DNA from 2 places in the Geobacillus sp. FSL K6-0789 genome. Region 2 is predicted to be linked to the other one. Evidence: a T-box and tRNA genes for the amino acid it is inferred to sense, from the RefSeq annotation. Region 2 holds a T-box; the other holds one or more tRNA genes.
What was found. The T-box of region 2 lies ahead of leuS (leucine--tRNA ligase). A T-box ahead of a tRNA ligase gene usually reads a tRNA of that ligase, here a tRNA-Leu.

Region 1 (12,017 bases), 770 kb from region 2:
GGCCGTCACTTCTTTCATCGGAGCTTGAAAGTTGAGAAGCCCCGCTAACAAATTGTTGAGCGGAAAGTCGTCATGGCCATAGAGCATAAACGTATGACCATGTTCTTTGGCGCATTGCTCGCAAAGGTGAAATTCCGTTTTTTCCCCGTTGACTATTTTCGTAAAATGCATCGTCGCCGGGCGTTGCTTGCATTCTTGGCAAATCAATGCCTTCCCCTCCCCTACTTATACTTTAGCGACGTCAGCATCGCCTTTAACATGCGCGCCCGCAGTTCATCCCGCTCGGGCAAATCGATATATAAAACGGAGCGATCCATCACGCTCAACATCATTTTCGCTTCCCGCTCCGAAATCACCTTTTCTTCCATAAGTCGTTTTATCACATCTTCGGCGCTCGACTGGCTGATGCGGTGGTCGATCAGCTCGAGCAACTGGTCAATCAGCTGCGCCTCGCTTTTCGTCTTTACTTTCATAATGCGGATATAGCCGCCGCCACCGCGCTTGCTTTCAACAATATATCCGCGCTCGAGCGTGAATCTCGTGTTGATGACATAGTTGATTTGCGAGGGAACACATCGGAATTTATTAGCAATTTCACTTCGTTTAATTTCAACGATGTCTTGGTCGCTCATATTGAGTACTTGCTTCAAATATTGCTCGATAATGTCGGAAATGTTTGGCACTCTACCTCCCACCTTCCTCACAACCAAGCTGCTCCCTGCCCAATAATAAACGGGCATTCCTTGGGAAGAAGCATCACCGCCATCTTGTTGACTTTGACTATATTTGACCTTGCTTTTACTATACAATGTATGACGAAAAATTGCAAGGGCTACCGAAACAAGGGAGACTATCTATAGAATATCCGTTTTTTCGCCCAGTAAAACGCTTCTCGGTCAGATAAACGAAAAAGCACGCTTTTTCTCCTAATGAAGAAAAAGGCGTGCTTTCTGCTTAGCCTAGCAGCGACCTACTCTTGCAGGGGCGCTGGCCCCAACTACCATCGGCGCTGGAGGGCTTAACTTCCGTGTTCGGGATGGGAACGGGTGTTTCCCCTCCGCTATCACCACTAGGCCATATGAGGTTGTCAGGAATTCGTTCCCTGAAAACTAGATAACCGTTTCAGGAAGAAGCCGGGACGCTTTCACTTTTCATTGTCTAGCTCCGGCTCGCCGCCGCTTTTCGCTGTCTAGTTCCGGCCGCCATCGGCTCGCGACGCTTCGGTCCTGCTGCGGCGGGCTAAGCCCGCTCGCAGGCCCTCCAGCGCGCCTCGCCGATAAGCAGGCGGCCTCCACTTTTCTTGTTAGGTTAAGCCCTCGATCGATTAGTATCCGTCAGCTCCACGTGTCGCCACGCTTCCACCTCGGACCTATCGACCTCGTCATCTTCGAGGGATCTTACCCGCCTGACGCGGTGGGAAATCTCATCTTGAGGGGGGCTTCACGCTTAGATGCTTTCAGCGCTTATCCCGTCCGCACATAGCTACCCAGCGGTGCCCCTGGCGGGACAACTGGTACACCAGCGGTGCGTCCATCCCGGTCCTCTCGTACTAAGGACAGCTCCTCTCAAATTTCCTGCGCCCGCGACGGATAGGGACCGAACTGTCTCACGACGTTCTGAACCCAGCTCGCGTACCGCTTTAATGGGCGAACAGCCCAACCCTTGGGACCGACTACAGCCCCAGGATGCGATGAGCCGACATCGAGGTGCCAAACCTCCCCGTCGATGTGGACTCTTGGGGGAGATCAGCCTGTTATCCCCGGGGTAGCTTTTATCCGTTGAGCGATGGCCCTTCCATGCGGAACCACCGGATCACTAAGCCCGACTTTCGTCCCTGCTCGACCTGTCCGTCTCGCAGTCAAGCTCCCTTGTGCCTTTGCACTCTCCGAATGATTTCCAACCATTCTGAGGGAACCTTTGGGCGCCTCCGTTACCTTTTGGGAGGCGACCGCCCCAGTCAAACTGCCCGCCTGACACTGTCTCCCACCCCGCTAAGGGGTGCGGGTTAGAATTTCAATATCGCCAGGGTGGTATCCCACCGCCGCCTCCACCGAAGCTGGCGCTCCGGCTTCCCAGGCTCCCACCTATCCTGTACAAGCGATACCAAAATTCCATATCAGGCTGCAGTAAAGCTCCACGGGGTCTTTCCGTCCTGTCGCGGGTAACCTGCATCTTCACAGGTAGTATAATTTCACCGGGTCTCTCGTTGAGACAGCGCCCAAGTCGTTACACCTTTCGTGCGGGTCGGAACTTACCCGACAAGGAATTTCGCTACCTTAGGACCGTTATAGTTACGGCCGCCGTTTACTGGGGCTTCGGTTCGCACCTTCGCTTCCGCTAAGCGCTCCCCTTAACCTTCCAGCACCGGGCAGGTGTCAGCCCCTATACGTCGCCTTTCGGCTTCGCAGAGACCTGTGTTTTTGATAAACAGTCGCTTGGGCCTTTTCACTGCGGCTCGTTCGGGCTCTTCACCCAAACGAGCACCCCTTCTCCCGAAGTTACGGGGTCATTTTGCCGAGTTCCTTAACGAGAGTTCTCCCGCGCGCCTTAGGATTCTCTCCTCGCCTACCTGTGTCGGTTTGCGGTACGGGCACCTCTTCCCTCGCTAGAGGCTTTTCTTGGCAGTGTGAAATCGGGGACTTCCGGATGACTCCGTCGCCATCACCGCTTGGCCTTACAATCCGCGGATTTGCCTACGGATCAGCCTTGCGGCTTGGACAGGCTCTTCCAGCCGCCTGCTCGCCCTATCCTCCTGCGTCCCCCCATCGCTCAAACGGGAAGGAGGTGGTACAGGAATCTCAACCTGTTGTCCATCACCTACGCCTTTCGGCCTCGGCTTAGGTCCCGACTAACCCTGAGCGGACGAACCTTCCTCAGGAACCCTTAGGCTTTCGGCGCAGAGGATTCTCACCTCTGTTTTCGCTACTCATACCGGCATTCTCACTTCTAAGCGCTCCACCAGTCCTTCCGGTCTGGCTTCAACGCCCTTAGAACGCTCCCCTACCGATGACCAACGGTCATCCCGCAGCTTCGGCGGCACGTTTAGCCCCGGTACATTTTCGGCGCAGAGTCACTCGACCAGTGAGCTATTACGCACTCTTTAAATGGTGGCTGCTTCTAAGCCAACATCCTGGTTGTCTTTGCAACTCCACATCCTTTTCCACTGAACGTGCACTTTGGGGCCTTAGCTGGCGATCTGGGCTGTTTCCCTCTCGACCACGGATCTTATCACTCGCAGTCTGACTCCCGGGCATAAGTCGTTGGCATTCGGAGTTTGACTGGGTTCGGTAACCCGATGAGGGCCCCTAGCCCAATCAGTGCTCTACCTCCAACACTCTCCATCCCGAGGCTAGCCCTAAAGCTATTTCGGGGAGAACCAGCTATCTCCAAGTTCGATTGGCATTTCACCCCTACCCACACCTCATCCCCGCACTTTTCAACGTGCGTGGGTTCGGGCCTCCAGCCGGTGTTACCCGGCCTTCACCCTGGACATGGGTAGATCACCTGGTTTCGGGTCGACGACGACGTACTTTTCGCCCTGTTCAGACTCGCTTTCGCTGCGGCTCCGCCTCTTCGGCTTAACCTCGCACGCCATCGTCACTCGCCGGTTCATTCTACAAAAGGCACGCCATCACGCATGAACGCGCTCTGACTACTTGTAGGCACACGGTTTCAGGTTCTCTTTCACTCCCCTTCCGGGGTGCTTTTCACCTTTCCCTCACGGTACTGGTGCACTATCGGTCACTAGGGAGTATTTAGCCTTGGGAGATGGTCCTCCCTGCTTCCGACGGGATTTCCCGTGTCCCGCCGTACTCAGGATCCGCTCGGGAGGGAACGAAGTTTCGACTACAGGGCTGTCACCTTCTCTGGCCGGCCGTTCCAGACCGGTTCGTCTACCCCGTTCCTTTCTCACTCCCACAATGAGCGGTCCTACAACCCCAAGAGGCACGCCTCTTGGTTTGGGCTGTTCCCGTTTCGCTCGCCGCTACTCAGGGAATCGCGTTTGCTTTCTTCTCCTCCGGGTACTAAGATGTTTCAGTTCCCCGGGTGTGCCCTCCATGCCCTATGGATTCAGGCATGGATACTGCCCCATTACGGACAGTGGGTTCCCCCATTCGGACATCTCCGGATCAACGCTTGCTTACAGCTCCCCGGAGCGTTTCGGCGTTTGCCCCGTCCTTCATCGGCTCCTAGTGCCAAGGCATCCACCGTGCGCCCTTTCTAGCTTAACCTACAGCGCTCTCGGCTTCTTCCTTATTGTCTAGCGTCGGCTCGCCGCCGCTCGGGGTCAAATAACCTTCGCCTTCCGGGTGCAAGCACCCTTGCAGGCGAAGAACATTTGCCCATCGCGGCGAAACGCTCGCCTCCGCTTTTCCGGTTATCTAGTTTTCAAGGAACGATTTTTGTCATTGAGAGAACATGACTCGCTCCCTCAAAACTGAACGAAACAGAAGCGCTGTGTATCGACAGTTGGCCATTGCGGCCTTCGCTTTTCCCCTTAGAAAGGAGGTGATCCAGCCGCACCTTCCGGTACGGCTACCTTGTTACGACTTCACCCCAATCACTTGCCCCACCTTCGGCGGCTGGCTCCCTTGCGGGTTACCTCACCGACTTCGGGTGTTGCAAGCTCTCGTGGTGTGACGGGCGGTGTGTACAAGGCCCGGGAACGTATTCACCGCGGCATGCTGATCCGCGATTACTAGCGATTCCGGCTTCATGCAGGCGAGTTGCAGCCTGCAATCCGAACTGAGAGCGGCTTTTTGGGATTCGCTCCCCCTCGCGGGTTCGCAGCCCTTTGTACCGCCCATTGTAGCACGTGTGTAGCCCAGGTCATAAGGGGCATGATGATTTGACGTCATCCCCACCTTCCTCCGACTTGTCGCCGGCAGTCCCTCTAGAGTGCCCAACCGAATGCTGGCAACTAGAGGCGAGGGTTGCGCTCGTTGCGGGACTTAACCCAACATCTCACGACACGAGCTGACGACAACCATGCACCACCTGTCACCCTGTCCCCCCGAAGGGGGAACGCCCAATCTCTTGGGTTGTCAGGGGATGTCAAGACCTGGTAAGGTTCTTCGCGTTGCTTCGAATTAAACCACATGCTCCACCGCTTGTGCGGGCCCCCGTCAATTCCTTTGAGTTTCAGCCTTGCGGCCGTACTCCCCAGGCGGAGTGCTTATCGCGTTAGCTGCAGCACTAAAGGGTGTGACCCCTCTAACACTTAGCACTCATCGTTTACGGCGTGGACTACCAGGGTATCTAATCCTGTTTGCTCCCCACGCTTTCGCGCCTCAGCGTCAGGTGCAGGCCAGAGAGCCGCCTTCGCCACTGGTGTTCCTCCACATCTCTACGCATTTCACCGCTACACGTGGAATTCCGCTCTCCTCTCCTGCCCTCAAGTCCCCCAGTTTCCAATGACCCTCCACGGTTGAGCCGTGGGCTTTCACATCAGACTTAAGAGACCGCCTGCGCGCGCTTTACGCCCAATAATTCCGGACAACGCTCGCCCCCTACGTATTACCGCGGCTGCTGGCACGTAGTTAGCCGGGGCTTTCTCGTGAGGTACCGTCACCGCGCCGCCCTCTTCGAACGGCGCTCCTTCGTCCCTCACAACAGAGCTTTACGACCCGAAGGCCTTCTTCGCTCACGCGGCGTCGCTCCGTCAGGCTTTCGCCCATTGCGGAAGATTCCCTACTGCTGCCTCCCGTAGGAGTCTGGGCCGTGTCTCAGTCCCAGTGTGGCCGGTCACCCTCTCAGGCCGGCTACGCATCGTCGCCTTGGTGAGCCGTTACCTCACCAACTAGCTAATGCGCCGCGGGCCCATCCGCAAGTGACAGCCCAAAGGCCGCCTTTCAACCGAAGACCATGCGGTCTTCGGTGTTATCCGGTATTAGCTCCGGTTTCCCGGAGTTATCCCGGTCTTGCGGGCAGGTTGCCCACGTGTTACTCACCCGTCCGCCGCTGACCGAATCAAGGCAAGCCCCAATCCGGTCCGCTCGACTTGCATGTATTAGGCACGCCGCCAGCGTTCGTCCTGAGCCAGGATCAAACTCTCCAAAGAAAGTTGATTGGCTTTTGCTTCGGCCCATGCGGACCTCTGCTTTTCGTATTGTCCAGCTTCGGTCCGCCGCCGCTCGGGGTCAAATAACCTTCACCTTCCGGGTGCAAGCACCCTTGCAGGCGAAGAACATTTGCCCGTCGCGGCGACCCACGAACCTCCGCTTTTCGTCGCGCTTCGTTTCGTTCAGTTTTCAAGGAACGATAATGGAGCCTATCGGGATCGAACCGATGACCTCCTGCGTGCAAAGCAGGCGCTCTCCCAGCTGAGCTAAGGCCCCATGCGGACGCTATCGGGAAGACAGGATTTGAACCTGCGACCCCATGGTCCCAAACCATGTGCTCTGCCAAGCTGAGCTACTTCCCGCTAACGCGCTCGAGAGGATTCGAACCCCTAACCTTCTGATCCGTAGTCAGATGCTCTATCCAATTGAGCTACGAGCGCAAGTGCCGAGGGCCGGACTCGAACCGGCACGGTAGTTACCTACCCCAGGATTTTAAGTCCTGTGCGTCTGCCAATTCCGCCACCCCGGCTAACAGGCAAATAAATGGAGCGGAAGACGGGACTCGAACCCGCGACCCCCACCTTGGCAAGGTGGTGTTCTACCACTGAACTACTTCCGCCCAAATCATTATGCGGGTGAAGGGACTCGAACCCCCACGCCCGTAAAGGGCACTAGACCCTGAATCTAGCGCGTCTGCCAATTCCGCCACACCCGCAAATATATAGTTGGTGGTGAGCCATGGAGGACTCGAACCTCCGACCCTCTGATTAAAAGTCAGATGCTCTACCTACTGAGCTAATGGCTCATGGTTGGGTATACACTCACAGCGAACGATGTCCCTTCCTCTGCTAGCGTATTCGAAGATGCAAGATGCGTCGGGACAACTCGCAGCAAACTCGATGATGCAACGCTCGTTGCTCTACCTACTGAGCTAATGGCTCATGGTTGGGTATACACTCTAAGCTTCATTTCACTCTACCTGCCCCTTCCTCTACAAGCTTATTCGAAGAAGTCAAGTGCGTCGGGGCAACTCGCAGCGAACTCGAAGATGCAACGCTCGTTACTGAGCTAATGGCTCATGGTATATAAATGGTGGAGGATGACGGGATCGAACCGCCGACCCCTTGCTTGTAAGGCAAGTGCTCTCCCAGCTGAGCTAATCCTCCACGCTGTTGCCTAGCGACGACCTACTCTCGCAGGGGCGCTGGCCCCAACTACCATCGGCGCTGGAGGGCTTAACTTCCGTGTTCGGGATGGGAACGGGTGTTTCCCCTCCGCTATCATCACTAGGCAGTCAACAGAACAGACAAGTTATATTATAACCAAATTTGTTTGCTTGTCAATATCCTTTTGTTCGTCATTATTGACGTCTCACGTGCTATCATAATATAACACACTGAAGAAAGCTTGTCAACTCATTTCGTTTTTTGTTTTGTTCTCAAAAACAACATTGCTCATTATATACATTCTATGACTAAAAGTCAATCGTCGAACGAAAATTATCGTTGGTACGTTTTATAGGCAAATGCGAGTGGTGTATGATGCAAATATGATTTGCCAAGACGATAGTAATGATCAACGATTTTCCGGTTTAGATCTTTCCATTTGTCTAGGACGGGCGGCAAATTGAGAAACTTTGCAACACTATAACTTCGTTCCTTTCGATTTCTCAAAAACCAAACGAATCCGTTGTTTTTCACCGGCCTTCTTAGGGGCTGGCAGCAGCCGGCTTTTTCTTGAATCGAGTTCTCATAACAAACTGTCCCCTGCCGTTGTTCGCAACAGGGGACGATCGTGGTTATTTATGGCGCATTTGCGGGAAGAGCAATACATCGCGAATGGACGGTGAATTGGTCAAAAGCATGACTAACCGGTCGACCCCGATCCCGAGTCCGCCTGTTGGCGGCATGCCGTATTCGAGCGCTTCGAGGAAATCTTCGTCCATTTCATGCGCTTCATCGTTTCCTTGTTCGCGCTCCTTCAGCTGCTCCTCAAACCGTTGACGCTGATCGATCGGGTCGTTTAGTTCCGTAAAGGCGTTCGCATGTTCGCGCCCGACGATGAACAGCTCAAACCGATCGGTAAAGCGCGGGTCGTCTGGGTTTTTCTTGGCTAATGGCGAGATTTCGACCGGGTGGCCGTAAATGAACGTCGGCTGGATCAGTTTATCCTCTACTTTTTGTTCAAAAAATTCATTGACGATATGGCCGAACGTCATGTGCGGCGCGACTTCGACACCGTGTTCTTTGGCCAGCTCCCGCGCCTCTTCGTCGCTCATCTGCCGCCAGAAATCGACGCCGACATATTCCTTGATCGCATCGACCATATGGAGGCGCCGCCATTCAGGCGTCAAGTCGACAAGATGTTCGCCGTACTGAATTTTTGTTGTGCCAAGCACTTCCGTGGCAATATGAGCGATCAAGTTCTCCGTTAATTTCATGATATCGCGGAAGTCGGCATACGCCTCGTACAATTCGAGCATCGTAAACTCCGGGTTATGGCGGGTGGAAATGCCTTCATTCCGGAAAACGCGCCCGATTTCATACACTTTTTCCAAGCCGCCGACGATGAGCCGTTTCAAATGCAGCTCGATGGCGATCCGCATATACAGCGTCATATCGAGCGCATTATGATGCGTAATGAACGGGCGCGCCGCCGCACCGCCTGCTACGGCGTGCATCATCGGTGTTTCGACTTCCAAGTAGCCATGGCTGTCAAGATAGCGGCGCATCGATTGAATAATGAGACTGCGGGTGATGAACGTCTTTTTGCTCTCCGGATTCATAATTAAATCGAGGTAGCGTTGGCGGTAGCGCTGCTCGATATCTTTTAAGCCGTGGTATTTTTCCGGCAGCGGACGCAGCGCTTTTGTTAAAAATTCATACGACGATACTTTGATCGAAAGTTCGCCGACCTTTGTTTTAAACATCGTGCCGCGCACGCCGACGATGTCGCCGAGGTCGGAGATTTTAAACAGCTCGTATTGCTGTTCGCCAACATCGTCTTGGCGGACGTAAATTTGAATTTGTCCCGTCACGTCCTGGATGTGAGCAAAGCCCGCTTTTCCCTTGCCTCTCTTTGTCATGATGCGGCCGGCGACGGCGACTTCGATTTGTTGCTCTTCGAGTTCCTCTTTTGACAAATCTCCATACAGTTCAAACAGCTCTTCCGCTTTATGCGTGCGCTCGAACCGTTTGCCAAACGGATCGACACCCAATTCCTCAATTTTTTTCAGCTTTTCCCTGCGGACGCGCAATTGGTCGTTCAATTCTTCATGGCTCATACCTCATTCACTCCATTTAGCGATTTTTTACGAAAAATACTGCCAGCACCCGCTGGCAGTCTTCCGCTGCACGAACGTCATCTCCGTTGTGTGAACTACCCGCCACCTACGCTTCGCTTAGAGGTGAAGGCTTCAAGCGACTTGTGCGTGTTCGCCGAACGGTAAGCCACACACCAGAACCCTTTACGCTTCCCTTCGTTCCGAAGGTGTCCGTTCTAGCCATATTCTATCCTATTCGTTGGCTAACGCCAACCAATATTCATCTCCCACTTACTCACTGGGTTACACCCTTCGCGTTCCTTGAGGTGGGAGACTTCTTTCGGAAATCCGTTAAACGGCTTCGGCGTTCGCCGCCCGGCTTTCCGCTTCTTCGGCGACTTGAAGCAAGAGCGCGGCCAATTCGTCCCGCGTCTCGCACTCGTTGATGGCGTTGCGGATTTTCGCCGCCCCGCGGATGCCTTTTAAATACCAAGCCGCGTGCTTGCGCATTTCTTTCACCGCAATATACTCGCCTTTAAGGGCGATCAGACGGTCCAAGTGCAGCAGGCAGACATCGATTTTTTCCCTTGGGGTCGGTTCGGGAATGAGCTCCCCTGTTTCTAAATAGCGGACTGTGCGATAAATCATCCACGGGTTGCCGAGCGCCGCCCGCCCGATCATCACGCCGTCAACCCCAGTTTCTTCGAGCATCCGCTTGGCATCCTGCGGCGTTTTGACATCACCGTTTCCGATGACTGGAATGTTGACGGCCTCTTTGACTTGCTTAATGATGTCCCAATTCGCCTTCCCTTCATACATTTGCACCCTTGTCCGTCCATGGACGGCGACGGCTTTGCCGCCGGCGCGTTCGACCGCTTGGGCGTTTTCAACAGCGTAAATATGTTGGTCATCCCAACCGATTCGCATCTTGACCGTGACGGGTTTTTCGACGGCGTCGACAATGGCGGCGACGACATCGTAAATTTTGTTCGGGTCGAGGAGCCATTTCGCTCCGGCATCGCAATTCGTAATTTTCGGCACTGGGCAGCCCATGTTGATGTCGATAATATCGGCATTTGTATTTTTGTCGACAAATTTCGCTGCTTTGACAAGTGTTTCCTTTTCACCGCCGAAAATTTGCAAGCTGAGCGGCTTTTCGCGTTCGTCGATATAGAGCATATTTAACGTCTTTTCATTGTTGTATACGATTCCTTTATCGCTCACCATCTCTGCGCATACAAGACCGGCGCCGAACTCCTTTACGGTCAGGCGGAAAGCCGAATTGCACACGCCTGCCATCGGCGCAAGGACGACACGGTTTTGAATTTCCACATCACCAATGCGAAACATAAAAACGCCTCCCTCTAGAAATGTTGATGTATCAAGGCTTTTCGGCCCCTCAGGGGTGTCCAAAAAATATTTTTCGACAAAATCCCTTACATCCTTTTTCAGTTTTGTGGATATCTTACAGACCTAGGGTGCGCTTCGCGGCCACGGCTGGGGATATTTTCCTGCCGTGGGGGGAAGCATATTCGATGCACCCTTTGGATCTCCGCGTCGCTGATGAGGACGAACCCTCCCATGTCTCCGGGCGTCTTCGCGCCAACATTCCCTCGTTCGGTCTCGTCATCAGGCGGAGGCCGGCCAAGCTCCTTTAGGGACTCAAGGTCGAATGGATGAAATCACGCCAGCTTCTCCGGTGTCATCTCGTTGTCCAACGATTCTTCCGTTCGCAGGGGGAGGCCTTAGGCCGCCCGTTGCACCTGGGACAAGACGTCCTGTTTCATTCGCTCCGCGTCAAACGCTTGTTTCTTCGTACAAATCGCAAACAGCACATTCAACAGCTTCCGGCACAAGGCGACGATGGACTGCTTTCCGGTCAGCGGATTGACGGATCGGGTCGTATAATACTCATGCAGCTCGCGAAACGCCTCGTTATGCCGAATCAGCGGAATCATCGCCCGAAACAGCACCGAGCGCAACCGTTTCCGTCCCCGTTTGGAGATGTGCTTTTGCCCTTTGCGCTGGCCGGAGGAGTTCTCCTTGAGCGTCAGGCCCGCCAACTTCACCAATTGGCGCGGGTCCCGATAATGGGCGAAGCTGCCGATCTCCGCCAGCAGATCGATGATCGTGGCGTCTCCCAACCCGTCGACCGTTTTCAACCATTGGTACTCCATCGTCGTTTGAACCAATGCCTTCAACTCGGCGTCCAGTGCAGCGATCTCCGCCTCCAATTGGCGGTATCGGCGGACGAGCGCGGCGATCTCAAACCGGGCCATCGCTGTCCCTTCCGTCACCCCAATCGAGTCCTTCGCGGTGTTGATCAACGCCTGAATTTTGGCCTTCTGCGGGCATTTCATCCCTTTGCTTTGCCGGTACACCTCGATGAGCTCCTCGGCGGTCCGACCGGCCATATCAGCCGGAAGCGGCGTCCACTCCAACACCGAAAGCGCCGTTTTCCCCAAGTCACGAAACACGGTCCAAAACTCTGGAAAATACCGATCCGTCCAGCGGACGATCGCGTTTTTCACCGCCGTCTGTTCCTTGCGGAGCTTCTCTTTGAGCGTGCTTCCCACGCGCAAATCGGCTTCGATCTCGTGCAGCAGCCGGGGAACGAGGAATCGTCCGTCTTTTGCCAGTCTGGCAATGACCAGGGCGTCTTTGGCGTCGTGTTTCGTCGGCAGGTTGTCATC
Region 2 (12,017 bases):
GCCCTTCCGTATCTTTGTCAAGCCGCCCGACCGGAAACGGGGAAAACGCCCGGTCTTCTTCTTCAAGCAAATCGACGACCGTCTCTTCCACGGCATCTTCCGTCGCGGAAACGACCCCCGAAGGCTTATTCATCATCAAGTAAATGAATGGCTTGTACTCGACCGTTTCTCCCCAAACGGTCACGATTTGCTCATCCGGCCGCACTTTCGTTTTCGCATCACGAACCGGCGCGCCGTCCACTTTCACCGCTCCGGACTTGAGCAGCTTTTTCACTTCCTTCCTCGTCCCATACCCCATATGGGCGAGCAGCTTGTCAATGCGCAGCTCCACAAATCTCCCTCCTAAAAAAATGGCCTTCATTAGGCGTTCATCTAGTCCGTTTCCGCCTTCCCCCCATACACTGTGAAGGAAACATCAAGAAGGGGGATTTACCGATGAATGAATATTACTATTATGTCCCAACGTTGGATGATTACCGTCAACAGCCGCCAGCCAGCCAATTTTGGCCCGGATACCCAGGCGGGCCATTCGCCAACTGGGCGCGGCGCATCGAACGGCTTGAGCGGGCCGTCGAACGGCTCGACCGCCGGCTCGACCGGGTGGAAAGCCGCCTCGATCGCGTCGAACGCCGGCTCGGCCTGTCGTAAGCGAAATGGAGAAAGAAGGCGGGGACGACCGCCTTCTTCTTTTTTTGCTGCAAGCCGAACGGCATGGGGGAGGGCGAAAAACAGCCGTCGTCGAACCCTTTCGCTCGGGCGCCGCGATGTTCGCAAGAAGCGCCGTCCGCCAGGCTCCCGGCCTAAACGAGCCGCTTCTAGGAAACGGCCGATCCCCCCATACACCCTCGTCTACGATACCGCCTTTTTCTCTTTCCGGCGCCAAAACGCAAACCGGTCGCCAAACAGCGCCGAAAACAACCCGAAGCGGATGCTGAGAAACAAGTAGACGGCCGCCCCGACCGCTGCGCCGATGGAAACAGCGCCCACCGATTCAGCGGTGCCGGCGCGGTAATCGATCCATCGGGACGCCAGCGCCTCGACCCCCATAACCGCCGCTGACATCGCCGCCGTCAGGATGGCCATAAACGCCGTCCGGCGGGCGACAAACCGATAGCGGTAGCGCGTGCGGCGCTGAATGACCCATAAGTTGAACGCCACCGAGACGAAATAGCCCGCCATCGTGGCCACAATGGCCCCGACGGCCGACCATTTCATAATGAGCGGCGTGTTGAGCAAAAGCTTCACAAGCAAGCCGGCTGTCAAACTGACGACCGTAAACCGCTGCTCGTTGATGCCTTGCATGATCGCCGCCGTCACAGAAAACAAAGCGTACAAAATCGCCGCCGGCGCATACCAGCGCAACACTTGTTCACCAAGCGGATCATAGCTGTAAAACGAGCTGTACACCGGCCCTGCCAGCACCGCCATGCCAATCACCGCCGGGAGCGTTAAAAACATGAGCACTTGAAACGTCTGGTTCAAATATTGCCGCAGCGCTTTCCAATCTTGCGCGACATACGCTTTCGTAATCGTCGGGATGAGCGCCAAGCTGAACGAGGTCGCGAGCGTCACGGGGATGACGACGAGCTTTTGCGCCCACATGTTGAACACGGAATACGCGTGCTCCGCGATGCTCCCGCGGCCCGCCGCCGCCATCGCGTGATTGAACGTAAACTGATCGACGAGCTGGTACAGCGACATCGACAAGCCGACAAAAACAAACGGAATCGAAGAAAGAAGCAGCTCTTTATACATCGCCAAAAGCGACACGTCCGCTTCGCCGCGGTCACGCGCAAGCAGCGACTGCAAATACGGACGCCGCTTCCACCAATAGACAAGCAACACCAAAAGCCCCGCCGCCGCCCCGACAAACGCGGCAAACGTCGCCGCGCTCACAGCGGAGACGATCGAGCCGTCCATCAGGCGCAAAATGACGTAGCACGCCCCAAGCAAAAACGCGATGCGCGCGATTTGTTCGACGACTTGCGACAGCGCCGTCGGGCCCATCGACTCATGTCCTTGGAAAAATCCGCGGATCAAGCTCATCACCGGCACGATGAGGAGCGCAAAGCTGACCGCGCGGATGACGGCCGTGACGTCGTCGACCGAGTTGACGTTCGTTTTCGCATCGATGACGTGCGGCGCCAAGATGGGCGCCAGGGCGTACAAAATGAGCCATGAGGCGATGCCGCTTGCGATCATCAAGACAAGGCCGGAGCGAAAGAGCCGATAACCGACGCCGTATTCCCCAAGCGCGTTGTATTTCGACACAAACTTTGACACCGCCACCGGCAGCCCGCCGGTCGCCAAGCTCAAAAAAATTTGGTACGGCACATAGCCGTATCCGTACAGCGCCCCGCCGCGCTCGCCGACAAGATGGTAAAACGGGATGACGTAAAATAAACCAAGAAGGCGAGAAATCATCACGCCAGCCGTTAAAATAAACGTGCCGCGCAGCAGTTTCGATGTTGACATATGACCCCTTCCCTAGCCATGGACGTTGAAAATGATAACGTATCTATTTTACCATAGTTGTCAATGGAACGAAAAATATCGGCCACGCGCAGAAAGAAAGGGTGGAATGAACATGGGATACGACGTCATCATCATCGGCGGCGGTCCGTCCGGGCTCATGGCGGCCATCGGCGCCGGCGAAGAAGGGGCGAAGGTGCTCTTGTTGGAAAAAGGAACGAAGCTCGGGCGCAAGCTCGCCATCTCCGGCGGCGGACGCTGCAACGTGACGAATCGGCTGCCGGTGGATGAAATGGTCCGCCATATTCCCGGCAACGGCCGCTTTTTATACAGCGCCTTTTCCGTATTTAACAATGAAGACATCATCCGCTTTTTTGAGCGGCTCGGCGTGCCGCTCAAGGAGGAAGACCACGGCCGCATGTTTCCCAAAAGCGACAGCGCCCAGTCGGTCGTCGACGCGCTTGTTCGCGAATTGTCGCGCCTTGGCGTCGATGTTCGACTTGAATCGCCAGTGGCGGACGTGTTGTATGAACAAGGAAAAACAGTCGGTGTTACGCTGAAAAGCGGGGAGACGATCCACGCCCGTGCGGTTGTCGTCGCCGTCGGCGGCAAATCGGTGCCGCAAACCGGCTCAACAGGCGACGGCTATCCGTGGGCGGAAAAAGCGGGTCACACGGTGACCGAACTGTTTCCAACCGAAGTTCCGATCGTCTCGCATGAGCCGTTCATCCGAGAGCGGACGCTGCAAGGCTTGTCGCTGCGCGACGTCGCGTTAAGCGTCTTAAAGCCGAATGGCAAACCGATCATCACCCACCGGATGGATATGCTGTTTACGCACTTCGGCATTTCCGGCCCAGCTGCTCTCCGCTGCAGCCAGTTTGTCGTTAAGGCGTTGAAAAAAGCGGCGGACGGCGCGGTCAAAATGAGTATCGACGCGCTTCCGGACGTGACGCAGGAAGAGCTGTTTCAACAGTTCGCCAAGCTGTGCAAAGAGGAGCCGAAAAAGGCGATGAAAACGATCGCCAAAACGGTGCTTCCCGAGCGGTACGCCGTCTTTTTGCTCGAGCGGGCCGGCATCGACCCGCACGCCTCTGCCGGCACGGTCGGCCATGAGGCGCTGCGGGCGTTTGTCCGACAGTGCAAACAATTTACCTTTTACGTCCACGGCACGCTGCCGCTTGAGAAAGCATTCGTCACCGGCGGCGGCGTGTCGGTCAAAGAAATTGAGCCGAAAACAATGGCCTCCAAATGCATGGCCGGCCTTTACTTTTGTGGGGAAATTTTGGACATTCACGGCTACACGGGCGGCTACAACATCACCGCCGCCCTTGTCACCGGGCGGCTCGCCGGCGTGAACGCCGCCCGCTATGCATTGGCGGAAAAAAACGGGGCGATCGGCTCCGCGGGGCAGACGGCAACGAATTGACCGCCATCCTCATGCCCCTCGGGTGCTCCGGGGCTTTCGCTGACATTCCGACAACGCCCGTCTTCAAGGCGGGCGATCGCAAAATTTCGCCGCCTGAAATGGAAATGCCGAAACGAAAAAAGCGTCGCCCGCTTTGGGGGGGATCAGCACGAAAACGGCCAAAGAATCCCGCAGTCTGGAGCCGTGTGAAGTGTCAAGTCCGGTAAATGACCATGGCGGAAAAACAGTAGATTTGCTCGCCTTCCGATTCCATCGCCGCCACGCTGTACTTGACATCGATCAACTGTCCGTCTTTCAATCGGGCTAAAAAATCATTGACCGCCGCTTCCAAATCTTTTTCATGCTCTTTATCAAACACTTTCACTTTGTACATCGCCATTCCCCCGTTTTCTTTTTCCTTTTCCACGCATTTAGGGAAAATCCTGCCCACAAAAGGCGTCACGCGCCCCCGAACAGCGGGACGCGTGACGTCAGAAACTTCATTCGTCTTAATACACTCCAACCGCATTGAACGCCTGTTTCACCGAGTTGACTTCTTGGCTTGTCGACCCGTACAAATCAGCGGCCGCTTGCACGCAGGCGGCGCGCAGCTGGCTGAAGTTCGACGTCGGCGTCAAATAGTAGACAAGCGCCCGGTAGAAAATTTTCCCCATTTTGTCGCGGCCGATGCCGGTGACGCTCACGCCGTAATGGACGCCGCCTTGGCTGAGCAAGTACGCCGCTTTATTGATGATGCCGCTGTTTGTATGGACGCCGCCGTTGTCTTGCGTGCCGGTTTATTTTACTGAAAATTATAACGTTTTTTGTCTGCTTCCATCGCCCTTCGGCACTAAAAAACAAAACAGGCGCCCCAAACGATTGGGACACCTGTCGAACAAAACGTGCAGGCCGCCTTCGGCTGCCGGCTGCATGTCGGCCGAAACTGTGATGTCTCATTAACATGGAAACCTTCTTCACGAAAGCCCGCATCGCCATTCGCACGGACGCCCGGCCGCGGTCAGGCGGAAACGGCAGGCGCGACGAGGCATCATCGTTTCGGCACCGTTTCCCCTTCCCACTCAAGCATGCCGCCTGTCATGTTGCGGACGCGATAGCCAAGCTCTTGCAAGTAGCGGCAGACGTTTTCGCTCCGCCGTCCGGAGCGGCAGACGAAAATATATTCTTCATTGCGGTCGAATTCCTCAAGCCGATCGGGGATGTCGCCCATTTTGATATGCTTGGCGCCCGGAATCATGCCGAGGGCGACTTCCTCGTCTTCGCGCACATCGACAATGTTCAGCTTTTCACCGCGTTCGAGTTTTTCTTTCACTTCAGCCGGCGTGATTTCCTTGATCTCTTCCATGGCAGATCGACCCCTTTCGTTGGTGGATCAGGAGCGGGCCGAAGCCCGCCCTCATCATCAGTTGGCGACGATATTGACGAGCTTGCCCGGGACGGCGATCACTTTGCGCACCGTTTTGCCCTCGAGCTGCTCTTTAATTTTTTCGTCGGCCAGCGCCCGCTCCTCGAGCGCTTCTTTTGGCAAGTCGGCTGGCACGTGCAGGCGCGACCGCACTTTGCCGTTGATTTGCACGACGATTTCGACGACGTCGTCGACGAGCTTCGTTTCATCATACGCCGGCCACGGTTCGTAGGCGATCGTGTCCGTATGGCCGAGCTTTTGCCACAACTCTTCGCCGATGTGCGGACAAACCGGTGACAAGAGCTTGACGAAGCCTTCCATGTATTCTTTTTTCATTTGCTCCGCTTTGTACGCTTCGTTGATAAACACCATCAGCTGCGAAATGGCAGTGTTAAAGCGCAAGCCTTCATAGTCTTCCGTCACTTTTTTCACCGTTTGATGATAGACGCGCTCGAGCGTATCGTTCGCCGGTTCGTCGACAATGTTCGGGTTCAGTTCGCCATTCTCGGTGACAAAGAGTCTCCAGACGCGGTCGAGGAAGCGCCGCGCCCCATCAAGCCCTTTCGTCGACCAGGCGATCGACGCTTCAAGCGGCCCCATGAACATTTCATACAGCCGCAGCGTGTCGGCGCCATGGCTTTCGACGATATCGTCCGGGTTGACGACGTTACCTTTGGATTTGCTCATTTTTTCGTTGTTTTCGCCCAAAATCATCCCTTGGTTGAACAGCTTTTGGAACGGCTCTTTCGTCGGCACGACGCCAAGGTCATAGAGAAACTTATGCCAGAAGCGGGCGTACAGCAAATGCAAGACCGCGTGCTCCGCCCCGCCGATGTAGACGTCGACCGGCAGCCATTTTTTCAATTTCTCCGGATCGGCGAGCTGCTTGTCGTTGTGGGGGTCGATGTAGCGCAAGTAATACCAGCAGCTGCCCGCCCATTGCGGCATCGTGTTCGTTTCGCGCCGCCCTTTTTTCCCGGTTTTCGGGTCGACAACATTGACCCATTCTTCGATGTTGGCCAGCGGCGACTCGCCCGTTCCCGACGGACGGATTTCATCCGTTTTCGGCAACACAAGCGGCAATTCCTCTTCCGGCACCGGCGTCATCGTGCCGTCTTCCCAATGGATGATCGGAATCGGCTCGCCCCAGTAGCGCTGGCGGCTGAACAGCCAGTCGCGCAGCCGGTACGACACTTTTTTCCGCCCTTTGCCATGCTCCTCAAGCCAGGCGATCATTTTGTCGATCGCTTCCTGCTTGTTCAAGCCGTTTAAAAACTCGGAGTTGATATGCTCACCATCTCCGGTGTACGCTTCCTTTTCGATATTCCCGCCGGCAACGACTTCTTTGATCGGCAAGTGGAATGTTTTCGCGAATTCATAGTCGCGCTCATCGTGCGCCGGCACGGCCATGATCGCTCCGGTGCCGTAGCTCATCAAGACGTAGTCGGCGATCCAAATCGGAAGCCGATCGCCGGTGACCGGGTGAATGGCGTACGCGCCGGTGAACACACCCGTTTTTTCTTTCGCCAAATCGGTGCGCTCAAGGTCGCTTTTGCTTTGAATTTCCTTTAAGTAGGCGTCAACGGCTGGCTTTTGCTCCGGCGTTGTGATTTTTTCCACGAGCGGATGCTCCGGCGCCAAGACGGTGTACGTCGCGCCAAACAGCGTATCGGGCCGCGTCGTGAAGACGGTGAACGTTTCGTCATGGCCGTCGACGGCGAACTCGATTTCCGCTCCCTCCGAACGGCCAATCCAGTTGCGCTGCATTTCCTTAATGCTTTCCGGCCAGTCGAGCTCTTCTAAGTCTTCGAGCAGCCGGTCGGCGTAGGCGGTGATTTTCAACACCCATTGCCGCATCGGCTTGCGAATGACCGGATGTCCGCCGCGCTCGCTCCGGCCGTTGATCACCTCTTCGTTCGCCAGCACGGTGCCGAGCGCCGGGCACCAGTTGACCGGCATTTCATCCATGTAGGCGAGCCCTTTTTCATACAGCTTCAAGAAAATCCATTGCGTCCATTTGTAATAATTCGGGTCGGTCGTGTTGATTTCACGGTCCCAGTCGTATGAGAACCCGAGCGATTTGATCTGCCGGCGGAAGTTGTCGATGTTTTTTTGCGTAAACTCCGCCGGGTCGTTGCCGGTGTCAAGCGCATATTGCTCGGCCGGCAGCCCAAATGCGTCCCAGCCCATCGGGTGAAGGACGTTGTACCCTTGCATCCGCTTCATGCGCGCCAAAATGTCGGTTGCCGTATACCCTTCCGGATGGCCGACGTGCAAGCCGGCGCCGGACGGATACGGGAACATGTCAAGCACATAAAACTTCGGCTTGTCGTCATCATCGGGCGTGCGGAACGTTTTGTTTTTCTCCCAATAGTCCTGCCATTTTTGTTCAATTTCGCGGTGGTTGAAGCTCATCGCAGCACTCCTCCTATCCAGTTTTACTTGCATCATAGACGAAAATATGTACAAAAAAACCCCTCATCCCGAACAAAAGGGACGAGAGGAACACTTCCCGCGGTACCACCCTTTTTTGGCGCGCCTATGGCGCACCCGCTTTGTTCCTTAACGCAGATTCACGGCCGGCGTTATCGGCCGCAGCCGTTCACGCCGGCAACTCCGAGGCGAGTTCGCGGATTGACTTCGGTTGACTCGCACCGACCGTCAACTCTCTGCCGTCCATCAAGCCCGCTACTATTCCTCTTCACCGTTGTTCGCTTTATGATGACAAATTTATTATTATTGTAAAAAATTTGTCGATCGATTGCAAGCGAAAAACTAGACGGTCACAGCCGTTTTTTCCCCCGCCTCTTCCGCCCGCTTCGGCAGCCCCCGGTCATACACGAGCGCCGCGCCGACGGCCAGCAGAGCGAAGGCGACAAGCAATCCGATGAGCGGTTTCATTCCGAACGCATCGGCGACCCACCCGCCGAGGACCGGCCCGATCATCCGTCCAGCCGTGGCCGTGCCGTTGACGATCCCTTGGTAAAACCCGGCTCTCCCCAGCGGCGCCAGCTCGTTCACCACCGCCGGAATCGCCGGCCAGACGATCATTTCGGCGATCGTGAGCACAACCATCGACGTCGCAAATTGCAAAAGTGAATCCGCGCCAAACAATATCGCAAACGAGACGGTGAAAACGGCGAACCCGATGGCGATCTGCCGCTTCATCCCCGGCATAAAGCGGCGGACCAACGGCGCCAACAGCGGCTGGCCGAGCACGATCAAGGCGCCGTTGATCGTCCAAAGCAAGCTGTAGTGATGAACCGGAATGGAAAGCTCGCGCGTATAGGCGGCGATCGTCGTCGACCATTGGACGTAACTCATCCAGCATAATCCATAGCCGGCGCAAAGAAGGACAAGGGCGCGGATGTGCGCCCGGGGCGCCCCGTCCCCCGTTCGGCGCTTCCGCTCTTTTCTCCGCAGCGGCGGAAGCGGCATGCGCCGCAGCCCAATGACGACCGTCGCCAAAAAAGCGGCATACAGCCAAACGTTCGCCCAAAACACGAGCGCAAACGAATGCGAGGCGACAACGCCGCCAAGCGCCGAGCCGGCGGCGACGCCGATGTTTTGCGCCACATACAAGGCGTTGAATGCCCGCCGTCCCCCTTCCGGCCAAACCGCCCCGACATACGCCGACGCCGCCGGAAAGACGACGCCGTTGCCGATGCCGACAAGCGCCAGCCAGACGGCATAATGCGGCCAACCATGCCAGACGCCCAAACCGACAAGCGCCGCCATCGTCAGGCACGCTCCGGACACGAGCGTGCGAAACCCGCCGATCCGGTCAAACAACATGCCGCCGAGCAAGCTGCCAATGACGCTGCCGCCGGAGTTGAGCATCAGCACCGCTCCCGCTACGACGAGCGGCTGGCCGAGCTGTTCATGCAAATAAATGGTATTTAGCGGCCATAAAAACGACGCTCCTGTGACATTGAGCGCCATGCCGACAAGCAGCCACCAAAGAGCACGGGGCATCGGTCATCATCCTTTTCGTCTGCTATTTCGACTCCCAAACTAATTGTATGTGGGAAAGCGAAAAAAAGCAATCAAAAAAAGAGGGCGGCATGGCGCCCTCACAGACAGCGGCGCGTCACCCGTTCCGCTGCTTGGAGCGGGCCGGCTGGCCACCTGTTTGTTCATACTGTTTTTTCGCCAGTTTCACCGGATCAAAGTCTTGGCCGAGTTCCAAATCGTTATTGTTGTGACCGTTGCGCGTTTTTTGCTCCGGGTTCGTTTGTTTCAGACGTCGCTTCATTCCTTGTTCCTCCTTGTGTTCGCCATCAAGCAGACAGCCGCCCTGCGGTTGCTTTCCGTTTCACCGGTCAGGCAACATCCGCTTGTTATGCACCAGGACCTTCGATAGCGGCCATCGTGCAAAGCTCTTGTTTCATCGGTCAAGCAAAATCATCTCGTTTTGCAGCTGCTCAAGCTGAAGCCGCATCCGATGCAGCTGTTCCCGCTGCTGGGCGTTGCAACTTCGCGCCAAGTGAGCCAAATCGTTGACTGTCTGCTCAAGCATTTGCTGGGCGTTTGTGTATTCCGTGATGTTGTAGTGCTCTTGCTTTTGCGCTTCCGTATATTGTTCTTTCGCAAAGCGGATGACGTCTTCGCACCGCTGCAAAAATTCTTCCACCGATTGTCTTGTCGCCATGCGCTCACCTCTTTTCATGATGTTCCCTCATCTTTACTATGCGCCGACGCTTTCATCTGTATCACGTCAATGATTGGCAACAGTCGCTTTTTGCCGCCATCCGTGGTACAATGCAAGGATGATGCCATTTCAGCACAAGGAGAGAACGGCCGTGACAAACGCAATCCCATTTCCATATGCCGCCGACGGAAAACGGTATCACACATGGAACTGCCATTTGCGGCAAACGTTCGGCCAAAACGTGTTCAAAGTCGCCCTTGACGGCAGGTTTGACTGCCCGAACCGCGACGGAACGGTGACGTATGGCGACTGCACGTTTTGCAGCGCCGCCAGATCGGGCGATTTTGGCCCGATGTGGAGCGTCAACAAATGGGAAGGGCTAAACGCCATTGACGCTGAACTCAAGCGGCGGGACAGCTTTCAAGGAAAGCGGCGCGAACAGGGGGTGGCAAACGCATGGCCATCATGAATATTTTGCCGTTTGCCCGCTTTTTGCTTGATCAAGCAGTCAACGAAGGCGACATCGCCGTCGATGCGACAGTTGGCAACGGCCATGACACCGTCTTTTTAGCCGAGCTCGTCGGGGAGCGCGGGCATGTGTTTGGTTTTGATATTCAAGCCGAAGCGATCGCGGCGGCCAGAGCCCGCCTCGCCGAACACGGGCTGGACGGGCGGGTGACGCTGTTTCAGACAAGCCATAGCCTGCTGCTCGAAACGCTCCCCGACTCCGTTCACGGACGCATCGCCGGCGCCGTGTTCAACCTCGGCTATTTGCCGGGCGGCAATAAGCAAATCGCCACCCAGCCGGAATCGACGATTCAAGCGGTCGAGCAGCTTCTTTCCATCCTAAAGCCGGGCGGCATCATCGTTCTTGTCGTCTACCACGGCCATCCGGAGGGAAAGCGCGAACGCGACGCGCTCCTTGATTACGTCCGCTTTCTTGATCAACGGCGCGTCCATGCCTTGAAATACGAATTCATCAATCGGCAAAACAACCCGCCGTTTTTGATCGCACTCGAGAATCGGGCGGATGGGAGCGCCTGATTCCGTCCGATCCGCCGACGAACCACTGCTCTCGCCAGTACAAGCAAACGGCTGCCCTTACGAAAAGGACAGCCGTTTTTGTTGCTCCTGCCAAAAGCGGTACGCTTTTCCGTTCCAATAAAAAAACATCGACGCCGCCCCGCCGGCGCGGACGAGCCGGCGCGCCAGCCGGTGCAGACCGCGTTGCTTTTTCACCTTGGCATCCGACAAATACAACCCAAGAAGCCCTCGGTGAATAAGGCGGTGAAACTGGCTGTGCGGAAGGGCGCCGACATGGCGGTCGGCCTCTTCGATGAAATGGCAAAGCCGCTCAAGCATCACCGTTTCATTCGGATAGTAAAAGCAAAAATTCAAATCGCCGCCGGCTCGATCTTCCTCTTGATCGATCAAATAGTCGAGCAAAATGTGCAGCCCTTGAATGTATGGAAAATAACCGTCGCGCACTTGTCTCGCCATCTCCGGCGGCAGCGATTCGCCAAACGCATAGGCGACGAGGCAGAAAATACCGAGCGTCGAACCGGAGCAGGCGGAAAACTCATACCACTCCATCGGCGGCAAGGCGTCTTTGTATTGCGCGAACCATTTCTCCAGCCGCGGCACCCGCTCGCTCGCTTCGACATGTTTATGCACTTGCAAGTCGCAATAATATCCGGCCAATTCATGCAAAAATGGGGCGATCGTCTCATAATGGCGCACCGTCTCGAGCACCTCTTGGCACGTGCGGACAAGCGCCGGCAAATAGCCGCCGTCTTCCTGTTCGCGGCGATGTCGGTAATAGTTCGACGGCTCGGCGCCGATTGTCAACGCGTCCGGCATCGAATCGTGCAAGGCGCGAAAGTCGAGCGGATCGAGCGAGGTGCTGCGGTCGCACAAATTATCCAAATAATCGCTGATCGTCTGGTAAGCCACGATAAAGCGGATGCAATCCTCCATGTTTTCTCCGGCCAAAAGCGCCAAAATGGAGCCGCCTTCGCAATGGAACGTTTTCGACGCGATGCTCGCCAAGGCCTGGCGCCGAAGCT

Region 1: it has a tRNA-Leu gene. The T-box ahead of leuS (leucine--tRNA ligase) is inferred to sense a tRNA for this amino acid. The anticodon was not compared.

What each region holds. Positions count from the first base shown of each region.
Region 1 is NZ_CP151966.1:86,437-98,453, reverse strand. Features, by position in the region: gene NSQ51_RS00515 (UvrB/UvrC motif-containing protein) at 1-207, opposite strand, end outside; gene ctsR (transcriptional regulator CtsR) at 222-683, opposite strand; rRNA gene rrf (5S ribosomal RNA) at 958-1,074, opposite strand; rRNA gene NSQ51_RS00500 (23S ribosomal RNA) at 1,305-4,232, opposite strand; rRNA gene NSQ51_RS00495 (16S ribosomal RNA) at 4,503-6,061, opposite strand; tRNA gene NSQ51_RS00490 (tRNA-Ala) at 6,266-6,338, opposite strand; tRNA gene NSQ51_RS00485 (tRNA-Pro) at 6,351-6,424, opposite strand; tRNA gene NSQ51_RS00480 (tRNA-Arg) at 6,429-6,502, opposite strand; tRNA gene NSQ51_RS00475 (tRNA-Leu) at 6,506-6,591, opposite strand; tRNA gene NSQ51_RS00470 (tRNA-Gly) at 6,607-6,681, opposite strand; tRNA gene NSQ51_RS00465 (tRNA-Leu) at 6,693-6,777, opposite strand; tRNA gene NSQ51_RS00460 (tRNA-Lys) at 6,792-6,867, opposite strand; tRNA gene NSQ51_RS00455 (tRNA-Val) at 7,153-7,228, opposite strand; rRNA gene rrf (5S ribosomal RNA) at 7,237-7,353, opposite strand; gene lysS (lysine--tRNA ligase) at 7,861-9,345, opposite strand; gene dusB (tRNA dihydrouridine synthase DusB) at 9,676-10,674, opposite strand; gene NSQ51_RS00435 (IS110 family transposase) at 11,070-12,017, opposite strand, start outside.
Region 2 is NZ_CP151966.1:2,465,661-2,477,677, forward strand. Features, by position in the region: gene NSQ51_RS13005 (pseudouridine synthase) at 1-331, opposite strand, end outside; gene NSQ51_RS13010 (hypothetical protein) at 436-648, shown strand; gene NSQ51_RS13015 (polysaccharide biosynthesis protein) at 850-2,475, opposite strand; gene NSQ51_RS13020 (NAD(P)/FAD-dependent oxidoreductase) at 2,588-3,898, shown strand; gene NSQ51_RS13025 (sporulation protein Cse60) at 4,092-4,271, opposite strand; partial or broken gene NSQ51_RS13030 (peptidase M4 family protein) at 4,387-4,674, opposite strand; gene NSQ51_RS13035 (rhodanese-like domain-containing protein) at 4,926-5,240, opposite strand; gene leuS (leucine--tRNA ligase) at 5,298-7,715, opposite strand; T-box leader at 7,790-8,014, opposite strand; gene NSQ51_RS13045 (MFS transporter) at 8,076-9,275, opposite strand; gene NSQ51_RS13050 (hypothetical protein) at 9,391-9,555, opposite strand; gene NSQ51_RS13055 (YtzC family protein) at 9,688-9,951, opposite strand; partial or broken gene NSQ51_RS13060 (hypothetical protein) at 10,073-10,297, shown strand; gene NSQ51_RS13065 (class I SAM-dependent methyltransferase) at 10,408-10,995, shown strand; gene NSQ51_RS13070 (tetraprenyl-beta-curcumene synthase family protein) at 11,053-12,017, opposite strand, start outside.